3 regions of the Arthrobacter sp. B3I9 genome follow, and region 2 is predicted to be linked to each of the others. Evidence: riboswitches for the same ligand, from Rfam matches in the RefSeq annotation. Region 2 holds a riboswitch; each other region holds the start of a gene.
What was found. A riboswitch is a leader RNA that binds a small molecule or an ion and turns the genes downstream of it on or off. The one in region 2 is predicted to bind thiamine pyrophosphate.
Positions count from the first base shown of each region.

Region 1 (3,361 bases), 1.3 Mb from region 2:
CAGGCAGCGGCCCACCGCGTCCCGGACTTCCAGGACACCCGCGGGGTCGAGGTTGGCAGTGGGTTCGTCCAGCAGGATAAGACCTGGCCGCATTGCCAGGATCCCGGCCAAGGCCAGGCGCTGCTTCTGGCCGCCGGACAGGGCCGACGTCGGATGGTCCAGCGGCAGCCCGCCGAGCCCGACGTCGTCGAGCGCTTCCCGGACCCGGGGCCAGATCTCCGCCGGGGGCACCGACAGGTTTTCCGCGCCGAACGCGACGTCATCGCCGAGCCTGGAAAGCACCACCTGGGTCTCGGGGTCCTGCTGCACCAGCCCGGACCGGCCCCGCTGCGCCCGGGGCGCGGCACCGTCGATGTGCAGGATGCCGGTTTCGTCCGCATCGTCCACGGCGGCCCCGGCGGCCCCCGCGGAAGTGTCACCGGCGGCCCCGCCGGAATTGTCGCCGAGGACCCCCGCGAGGGCGTGGAGCAGCGTCGACTTGCCCGAGCCCGAGGGCCCCAGCAGCAGCACGCGTTCCCCGGGGTTGATGTCGAGGTCCAGGGCGTTAACAGCAGGCCGGGACCGGCCCGCGTGCCGCCAGCCCCAGCCCCGGGCGGCGACCCGGGCCGGCCGGACGTGGCTGGTGAAGGTCATAATCCGCGAGCCGTCCTCACTGGTCCCGTCAGGAGCATTGCCGTCTTCAGGAGAACACGGGCTCCGTGGCGGCCTTGCGGGAGGCGAACGAGCTCAGCACCCCGGTCTTCGCCAGGCCGCGGGTGGCGAGCCAGGAAAGCCCGCCGGCGATGACCGCACCGGAGATGGCCGTGAAGATGATGTAGGCAAGCTTGTCCCCGCCGGCATAGGCGATGTTCCAGCCCCAGGGCAGGAAGGAATCGTTGAGTCCGCAGAAGAGCCCGGCACCGGCACCGGCCAGCAGGGACGCGGGCAGATTGAACTTCCTGTAGACCAGGGCGGCAAACACCAGTTCCGCGCCGAGTCCCTGCAGGACGCCCGAGATCAGCACGGTCGTTCCGTACTGGGATCCCATGATCAGCTCACCGGTTGCGGCAACGGCCTCGCAGAAGAGGGCGGCCCCCGGCTTGCGGACAATGAGCATGCCCAGGACGGCGGGGATCATCCAGCCGCCCGCATAGAGGCCGGTCAGCGGCGGGTACAGCGCGTTGACCGGAGCCGAAATCAGGTTTGCGCCCTGGGACCAGGCCCAGAAGATGACGCCGCCGGCCACGGCGATCAGTGCGGCCACCACAATGTCCACGACGCGCCAGTTGTAGTTGCGCCGGGTGATGCCTTGATGGGTAGAAATGCCAGTCATGTCGTCCTCCTGAGGAACAGGAGGGGAGGGTACTCGGCCGGTCGCGGCTTCCGCCGCTCCGCCGGGCACTCTGAGAAGCTCGACTCCCTTGCGCCGGTACTAACCGGATCAGGTTCGAGGGTCTGCGGCTGTCCGCACTCTCAGCGCCCACCGATGGTCCCTGGATTCCTCCAGTTGGCCGACGGCGGCGCTCCCCTGTCGTATTTAAGATCACCCTTATGGGCGCTGTCAGTTTACACCCGGACGGCCGGGTTGCCTGCGGGTGGCCGTTCCAACGCCCGGGGCGCCGGGGGGGGGTTGGACGCTTGTTCAAAGCCGCCCTGGTCACAGAGCGGAGTGGTGCGCCGGCGGGGCCCCGATCGGCGGTAGGGTAGCCCTGACCGGCGTACTGCTGGTCGGCGCCGGCCTTTGTTATTTGAGTGTGGGTATGGTCGAGCGCTGAATGACACTGTGTGACCCAAAGACGGCCTGACCGTTCAGATGCGAAGGACTTATGACGACCACGGGCGACCGAACTCAACCTCAATTCGATGGGGTTGAAGCCCCGGAGTGGGCACGGTTGGAAGACGTGTCCAGAACGCGCCTTTTGGACACCCCTCCAGAGGAACGCTTTGACCGGATCACGCGGCTGGCCCAAGGGCTCTTTGGCGTCAGCGGGGCCAGTATTTGCCTTCTCGGCGAGAACCGGCAGTACCTGAAATCGTTCGTTGGTCCCCTCTCCCGCGAGTCGGAACGTCCCGGAACCTTCTGCACGGAGACGATTAAGTCCCCGAAAACGATGATCGTCGAAAACGCCCTTACCGACGAACGTTTCAAGCAGAGTCCGTTCGTGACGGGCTATCCCCACATCCAGTTCTACGCTGGTTGCCCCCTTACCGGGCCTGGCGGAACCCATGTCGGAGTGTTCTGCATCATCGACCAGTCGCCCAGGACGTTCAGTGCAGAACAGCAAAAGATTCTCGAGGACCTGACCGCGATCATCCAGCGGGAGATGAACCTCTCATGGGACATCGACAACGGCGCCCGCGTCCAACGCGCCCTGCTGCCAGCCACCCCCCTTGCTCCTGCAGGGTACTCGCTGGGCACCTGCTTCTACCCGGCATTCGGGCTCAGCGGAGACTTCTACGACCTCGGCACCACGCCGTCCGGGCTATTCCGGGTCACCGTCGGCGACGCCATGGGCAAGGGCATTGGGCCGGGACTTGTCGCCGGAACGGTCGGGGCCGCCTTCGCGCGCACCGGCTGGCATGCCGACCCGTCCCGCATCTTTGAGGATGTAGCGGAAAACCTCGATGAGACGCTGGCACGGCTTGGGTCCTACGCCACGGTCTTCCACGCGGCAATCGACCCGGTGACCGGTGTGGGCCGCTACGCGGATGCCGGCCAGGGACTGAGCTATATCCTGCGTGCCGACAACACCATCGAGCGCCTCTCCCCCACCGGTCCGCCTCTGGGACTGGTCCCCGGCCCGAATTGGGACACGCAGACCTTTACGCTGGACCCCGGGGACGCCATCCTGGTTCCGACGGACGGTCTCCTGGACCTGCACGGCGGCGATCTGGGCCGGCTCGCCGCCGCGATCGCTGACCTCCGGGGGGACGTCGATCCGGCCGCGGCCGTCAGGGAACTTTGCGACCGGCGGGGAAAGCGCGTCCTGCTCGACGACATCACGGCGGTCCTTCTCCGGCGAGACACCCAATCGGCCTGAGGCCGGCCGCCGGACTGCAGCTGCTCGGCGGCGCCGCGGCGGACGGCCATTCCGTCCGGGACAGGGACGCTAGGCTAGGAGAAGCCTTGTCCCATTCCTGAAGGAGTACGACGAATGAACATCTTCATCAAGCTGCTCGGCACCGGCATCAGCCTGCTCGCCGGGTTCGCGGGCACCAAGCTGGTCGACACCGTCTGGGAGAAGTCAACCGGCAACAAGCCCCCCAAAGGCCACGACGACGACGTCCCCACCACCCTGCGCTCGGCCCTGACCTTCGCGCTGATCTCGGCGTCGGTCAGTGCCGTCATCCAGGTCTTCGCCAACCGCGGCACCCAGCGCGC
Region 1 is NZ_JAUSYO010000001.1:559,244-562,604, reverse strand. Features, by position in the region: gene QFZ65_RS02720 (ABC transporter ATP-binding protein) at 1-633, opposite strand, end outside; gene QFZ65_RS02715 (ECF transporter S component) at 680-1,312, opposite strand; TPP riboswitch at 1,380-1,519, opposite strand; gene QFZ65_RS02710 (GAF domain-containing SpoIIE family protein phosphatase) at 1,899-3,020, shown strand; gene QFZ65_RS02705 (DUF4235 domain-containing protein) at 3,135-3,361, shown strand, end outside.
Region 1: another riboswitch for thiamine pyrophosphate. It lies ahead of QFZ65_RS02715 (ECF transporter S component); the one in region 2 lies ahead of thiC (phosphomethylpyrimidine synthase ThiC).

Region 2 (3,361 bases):
GGGCCATCGACCGTCGATGACCTTACCTAGAGATAAATTACTTGAAGCTTCAATTTATTCCTAATGGCCGTGCTGCTTCCCTTGAATGTGTTTGCCCCGCAGTACGATCTGGCTGGGCCGGCGCAGCGTACCCAGATCCTTCCGCGGGTCCTCTGCGCAGACCAGCAGGTCCGCACTCGCGCCCTCGCTGATCGCCTCCGCGCCCAGCCAGGCCCGTGCAGCCCAGGACGCGGCGTCGAGGGCGGCCGCAGCCGGAAGTCCGGCCGAGTGCAGCGCCAGGACTTCATCGACAATCCGCCCGTGCTTGATGACGCTGCCTGCATCCGTTCCGGCGTAGATCCGTACTCCCGCCTCGTATGCCTCCTGAATCCGCTCGCCCCGGCGCTCCCAGAGCAAACGCATGTGGGCGGCGTAGCGGGGGAATTTGGCCTCGGCCTGCGCCGCGATCTGCGGGAAGGTTGCGATGTTGATCAGCGTGGGCACGACCGGCACGCTTTGCTCCACGAAGCGCGGCAGGTGCCGCGGGAGCAGGCCGGTCGCATGCTCGATGCAGTCGATGCCGGCGTCGAGCATGTCGTCCAGCGTGTCCTCCGCAAAGCAGTGCGCCGTGACCCTTGCGCCCTCGTCATGGGCCGCCTGCACAGCGTCCCTGAGCGCCCGGGCCGGAAAGCTGGGGGCGAGGTCTCCGGCGTCGCGGTCGATCCAGTCCCCCACCAGCTTGACCCACCCGTCGCCGGCCCGGGCCTGCTTGCGAACGGCTTCCACCAGATCCTCCGGCTCCACTTCGACGGCGAACCCGCGGAGGTAGCGCCGGGTTCTCGCGATGTGCCGGCCGGAGCGGATGATGCGCGGCAGGTCTTCCCGGCGCTGCAGCCAGCGGGTATCGTGCACGGCGCCGGCGTCCCTCACGAGCAGGGTGCCGGCGTCGCGGTCGGTGAGTGCCTGCGCCTCGGCCACCGCGTCCGGAACGTCTCCGCCAGGGCCGAGGCCGATGTGGCAGTGCGCGTCAACCAGTCCTGGGATGACCCATCCGTCCAGCACGCGGTCCGCCGCGGCGGCGGGACGGTGGGACGTCAGGATCCCGCCGACGGACCAGAGCCCGCGGCGTTCCCGGTCCGGTCCGGTGAGGACGGGACCGCTGAACTCGATGATGCTGCTCATGCATCCAGCCTAATCCGCCGGACGTTCCGGCCGCCCGGCGCAAGGCTTTGCTGCCCCTGACAGCGCCTGCCCGCCACGCTGTGGTAGCTTCGTCTACGACCACACGGGTGCCCCTGCAGGGGCTGAGATCGGGCTGAAGCAGCCTGCGACCGTTGAACCTGTCCGGGTAATGCCGGCGAAGGAAGTGAGTATTCCGTGAATACGCCATTGACACAGCACAGCCCTGTCCAAAACCAGCCGGTCCAAAACCAGCCTGTCCGGGATGAGGCCGTGGGCACCACCCAGTCACTGAAGGCCCACTCGCTGGCCTTCGCCACCGACCCAGAACACGGCATCCGCGTTCCGGTGACCGAGATCGCCCTGGCGGACTCCCCCGGAGGAGCCCGCAATGACCCGTTCCGGGTCTACCGCACCGCGGGCCCTGGAAGCGATCCGGTCCGGGGTTTGGAGCCCCTCCGTACGCCATGGATCGAAGCCCGGGCGGACACCGAACCCTATGCCGGCCGGCAGCGGGACCTGCTCGACGACGGAAAATCCGCCGTGCGCCGGGGTGCCGCTTCCGCCGAGTGGCGGGGGCTTCGCCCGGTGCCGCGCCGCGCGCTCCAGGGCCGGACGGTGACGCAGATGCGCTACGCCCGGGACGGGATCATCACCCCGGAGATGCGGTTCGTGGCGCTGCGGGAGAATTGTGACGTCGAGCTGGTCCGCAGCGAGGTGGCCGCGGGCCGCGCCATCATCCCCAGCAACGTCAACCATCCCGAATCCGAGCCGATGATCATCGGGAAGGCCTTCCTGGTGAAGATCAACGCCAACATCGGCAATTCGGCGGTGACCAGTTCGATCGCCGAAGAAGTCGACAAACTCCAGTGGGCGACGCAATGGGGCGCGGACACCGTCATGGACCTCTCCACCGGGGACGACATCCACACCACCAGGGAGTGGATCATCCGCAACTCCCCCGTCCCCATCGGAACCGTCCCGATTTACCAGGCCCTGGAGAAGGTCAACGGTCAAGCGAACGAACTCACGTGGGAGATTTTCCGCGACACTGTGATCGAACAGTGCGAGCAGGGCGTGGACTACATGACCATTCACGCCGGGGTGCTGCTGCGCTATGTGCCTCTGACCGCCAACCGGGTCACCGGAATAGTGTCGCGCGGCGGTTCCATCATGGCGGGCTGGTGCCTGGCGCACCACGAGGAGAACTTCCTGTACACCCACTTCGACGAGCTCTGCGAGATTTTTGCCAAGTACGACGTCGCGTTCTCACTGGGCGACGGCCTGCGGCCCGGAGCGACGGCGGACGCCAACGATGCTGCGCAGTTCGCCGAGCTGGACACCCTCGCCGAACTGACGCAGCGGGCCTGGGAGTTCGACGTGCAGGTCATGGTGGAAGGCCCGGGGCATGTCCCGTTCCATCTGGTCCGGGAGAATGTCGAGCGGCAACAGGAGCTTTGCAAGGGCGCCCCCTTTTACACGCTCGGACCGCTGGTGACGGACATCGCTCCCGGCTATGACCACATCACCTCCGCGATCGGCGCTACGGAGATCGCCCGGTACGGCACCGCCATGCTTTGCTACGTCACGCCCAAGGAGCACCTGGGGTTGCCGAACAAGGACGACGTGAAGACCGGGGTGATCACCTACAAGATCGCCGCCCATGCGGCCGACCTGGCCAAGGGCCACCCCGGGGCGCACGAGCGCGATGATGCCCTGTCCAAGGCCCGCTTTGAATTCCGCTGGCGTGACCAGTTCGCGTTGTCGCTGGACCCCGTGACGGCGGAAGCGTTCCACGACGAGACGCTGCCCGCGGAACCGGCCAAGACGGCGCATTTCTGCTCGATGTGCGGGCCCAAGTTCTGTTCCATGCGGATCAGCCAGGACATCCGCAAGGAATACGGCTCTGCTGATTCGCAGGCCGCTCTGGCCTCCATGGCGGCCGGGATGCGGGCCAAGAGCAGCGAGTTCCTCGCCTCGGGCGGCAAGGTCTACCTGCCGGAACCTTCCCTTGGCGGACCCGCAGCCGGCTAAGACGCCTGGGCGTGCCGGCGCCGGCCGACGTCGGCGATGAAGGACCGGATGACCCGGTCGCCCTCGCTGGAATCCTGCGGCCGGTGCCCGCCCGGCGCGACGCGGTGCAGGGCGCCGGTCTCACGAAGGTAGCCGGCGATTTCCTCATAAAGCGGCTCCCAGCCGCCGG
Region 2 is NZ_JAUSYO010000001.1:1,856,661-1,860,021, reverse strand. Features, by position in the region: gene QFZ65_RS08685 (amidohydrolase family protein) at 61-1,161, opposite strand; TPP riboswitch at 1,255-1,362, shown strand; gene thiC (phosphomethylpyrimidine synthase ThiC) at 1,357-3,192, shown strand; gene QFZ65_RS08675 (alpha/beta fold hydrolase) at 3,189-3,361, opposite strand, start outside.

Region 3 (3,361 bases), 380 kb from region 2:
TATGGCGAGCTCTCCGCCTTCGAACGCCTCTCTTCCGACGCCCGCTACGCGCCCACCCTGCATGAGCGCGCCGTGCTGGGCAGGATCGCCGTGATCGAATTCCAGCATTACGAACAGGTCAGCGCACGGCTGGATGACATGGGCAGGGATCCGGAGGTGGCCATGCTGCCCTTCCAGCCTTCCGTGGACCACTTCCATCAGCGCACCCGTCCGGCCGACTGGTTTGAGGCGCTCATGAAGGCGTACGTGATCGACACGGTCTCCGCCGACTTCTACCGCGCCGTCGCCGGCTACGTCGACACGCCGACCCGGGAGCTGGCTGAACGGATCCAGGCCGACAAGGAGGTCACGTCCCTGCTGCGGGACCGGCTGACGGCGGCCCTTGCGGATGACCCCAGGCTGGCTTCGCGGCTTGCCCTGTGGGCGAGGCGGCTGCTGGGGGAGGTCCTGGCGCAGGCCCGGCGGGTCAGCTTTGAGCACGCGTTCCTCAGCGGACTGGCCGGACTGGACGGGGAGCCGTTCCGTGAGCTGGTCAGGGAACTGACGGCCCAGCTCGCGGCCAGTCACTCACTCCGGATGACGCAGCTGGGGCTGGCCGGGTAACGGCCCCGCCAGAGGCCGGCCTGCGGCCTGCCTGCATCCGCCGGCGTCCGCCGGTCGGCGTCAGACGTCCGCGGGTTTTAGACGTCCGCGGCGTCGAGGGCCGCGAGCAGGGCACGGGCGGCGGCCTCGGGATCATCGGCCTCGGTGATGGCGCGGACCACCACGATGCGGCGGGCACCTGCCTGCACCACCTGCTCCACGTTTCCCAGGTCGATGCCGCCGATGGCGAACCAGGGCACCACGCCGTCCACCTTGCCGATGCTGGCCTCCTCCGCGCGGCGGATCGCGTCCGCGGCGTACCGGACCAGCTCCAGCCCGACGGCGGCGCGCCCCGGCTTGGTGGGCGTGGCCCAGAGGGGTCCGACGCAGAAGTAGTCCAGCCCGCTGCGGCCCGGGGAAGCGGCGATGGCGGCGTCGACCTGTTCGGGGCTATGGGTGGAGAGACCGATGACGGCCTCCTTGCCGAGGAAGCCCCTCGCGGCGGGCAGCGTGATGTCCTTTTGTCCGATGTGGAACACCGGCGCGCCGGACAGGGCGGCCAGGTCCGCCCGGTCGTTGACCGCCCAGAGCCGGCCGTGCCGGTGCGCGGCCTGGTGCAGGACCTCGAGCAGCTCAAGTTCCTCGGCGGCCTCCAAGGACTTGTCCCGCAGCTGGATGATGTCGACGCCGCCGGCGAAAGCGGCATTGATGAAGGCCTCGAAGTCGCCGCGGTCCTTGCGGGCATCGGTGCACAGATACAGGCGGGCGGTGGTGTGGACGTCGTTCCGGCTCATGCCACAAGCCTAGTTCCTCTAGACTGGGCCCATACCGCGGGAGCCCGTTGCTGCACCGTGCGCCATTGGCGCCCGGCGCCCCAGGGCTGAGAGGGCATCAGAGCCGACCGCTTGACCTGATCCGGTTAGTACCGGCGTAGGGAAGGATTCCGTCATCGGCACTACAGCCGGACTGAAAGATGCCAGCGCCGCCGCTGAAGACGCGCAAATGGGGCAGTATTACGACGTTGCCGTGATCGGCGGAGGCTTGGTCGGGCACGGCATCGCCTGGGAGCTGCGCCGCTCGGGCCGCACAGTGGCCCTGATCGACGACGCCCCCGGCACCGGGGCCAGCTGGGCCGCGGCCGGCATGCTTGCCCCGGTGAGTGAACTCCACTACCAGGAGGAGGGCCTGCTGGAGCTGATGCTCGAGTCCTCCCGGCTCTGGCCCGGCTTCGCCGCGCAGCTCCAGCCCACCACGCAGCTCCAGCCCGTGGCCGGGGAAGCCGGGGATCCCGGAACCGGTTACCTCACGACGCCGACCCTCGCGGTCGGCGCCGACGCGGCTGACCGGCAGGCGCTAGCGGACCTCCGGACCGTACAGCGGGCCTGTGGCCTCACGGTGGAGCCGCTGACGGTGCGTGAAGCCCGCGCCCGCGAACCCCTGCTGAGCCCTGGCATCTCCTGTGCTTTCGACATTCCCGCCGACCACCAGGTGGACCCCCGCCTCCTGCTGGCCCGGATCGCGGCGCTGCTGGCTGCCGACGGCGGAAGCCACGCCCTGCGGCGCCGCGCCACAGGGCTGCTCTGGCAGGACGGACGGGTCGGCGGCGTTCGCCTGGCCGGCGGAGGTGAGCTCCTCGCCGGGGAGACGATCGTGGCCAACGGCCTGGGTGCTGCCGGGCTGGGCGGGCTCCCGCCCGGGCTGCGGCTGCCGCTGCGCCCGGTCCACGGCGACATCCTTCGGCTCCGGGTGCCGGTCCGGCTGCGGCCGCTGCTGGGCTCCACCGTGCGCGGGCTGGTCCGCGGGGTGCCGGTGTACATTGTGCCGCGGCAGGACGGCACGGTGGTGATCGGGGCCACCCAGCGCGAAGACGGCCCGGGGGAGCGGACCGCGACCGGCCCGGGTGCAGTCTCTGCCGGCGGCGTCTATCAGTTGCTGCGCGATGCGCAGCAACTGCTGCCTGCCGTCGCGGAGCTGGAACTGCTGGAAGCCACCGCCCGGTCGCGGCCCGCCACCCCGGACAACGCCCCCTTGCTGGGCCGCGTTCCGGACCGGGCCTCGGGCGGCGCGGGCGACGTTGCGGGACTCACCATCGCCACCGGCTTCTTCCGGCACGGGATCCTGCTGACGCCCGTGGCCGCGCGGATCTGCCGGCAGCTGCTGGACGGCCGGGCGGACGCCCGCTGGAGCCGTTTCCGGCCGGACAGGTTCTCCGCCCAGAACCCAAACCCGCAGCAGCCCGGGGCCCACACAGACACTAGAAAGGACACACCATGAACATCAAACTCAACGGCGTGGAGCACACAGTCCCCGACGGCGCCTCCGTCAGCACCCTGGTCACCCAGGTCACCGGGCGGACGCTGGCCCCGAACGGGCAGTCCGCGGACGGCGGAAGGCTGGGCATCGCCGTCGCCCGCAACGCAGGGGTGGTGCCCCGCAGCCAGTGGCACGGCACGGCGCTCGCCGACGGGGACGACATCGAGCTGGTTACGGCAGTACAGGGAGGCTGAAAAGCATGGAAGAAACAACACTCACCGCAGCTCCGGGTGCGTCCACCGGAACCGATGACCCGTTCGTCGTCGACGGCGTGCAGCTTGGGTCACGGCTGATCATGGGGACCGGCGGGGCTCCGAGCCTCCACGGCCTCGGGGCGGCCCTCCTGGCGTCAGGCACCGAACTGACCACCGTGGCCATGCGGCGCTATTCACCTGCGGAGACGGGATCCCTGTTCCAGCTGCTGGTTGAGAGCAATATCCGCGTGCTGCCCAACACGGCGGGCTGT
Region 3 is NZ_JAUSYO010000001.1:1,474,566-1,477,926, forward strand. Features, by position in the region: gene QFZ65_RS07020 (ferritin-like fold-containing protein) at 1-603, shown strand, start outside; gene thiE (thiamine phosphate synthase) at 681-1,376, opposite strand; TPP riboswitch at 1,403-1,536, shown strand; gene thiO (glycine oxidase ThiO) at 1,585-2,856, shown strand; gene thiS (sulfur carrier protein ThiS) at 2,853-3,089, shown strand; gene QFZ65_RS07040 (thiazole synthase) at 3,095-3,361, shown strand, end outside.
Region 3: another riboswitch for thiamine pyrophosphate. It lies ahead of thiO (glycine oxidase ThiO); the one in region 2 lies ahead of thiC (phosphomethylpyrimidine synthase ThiC).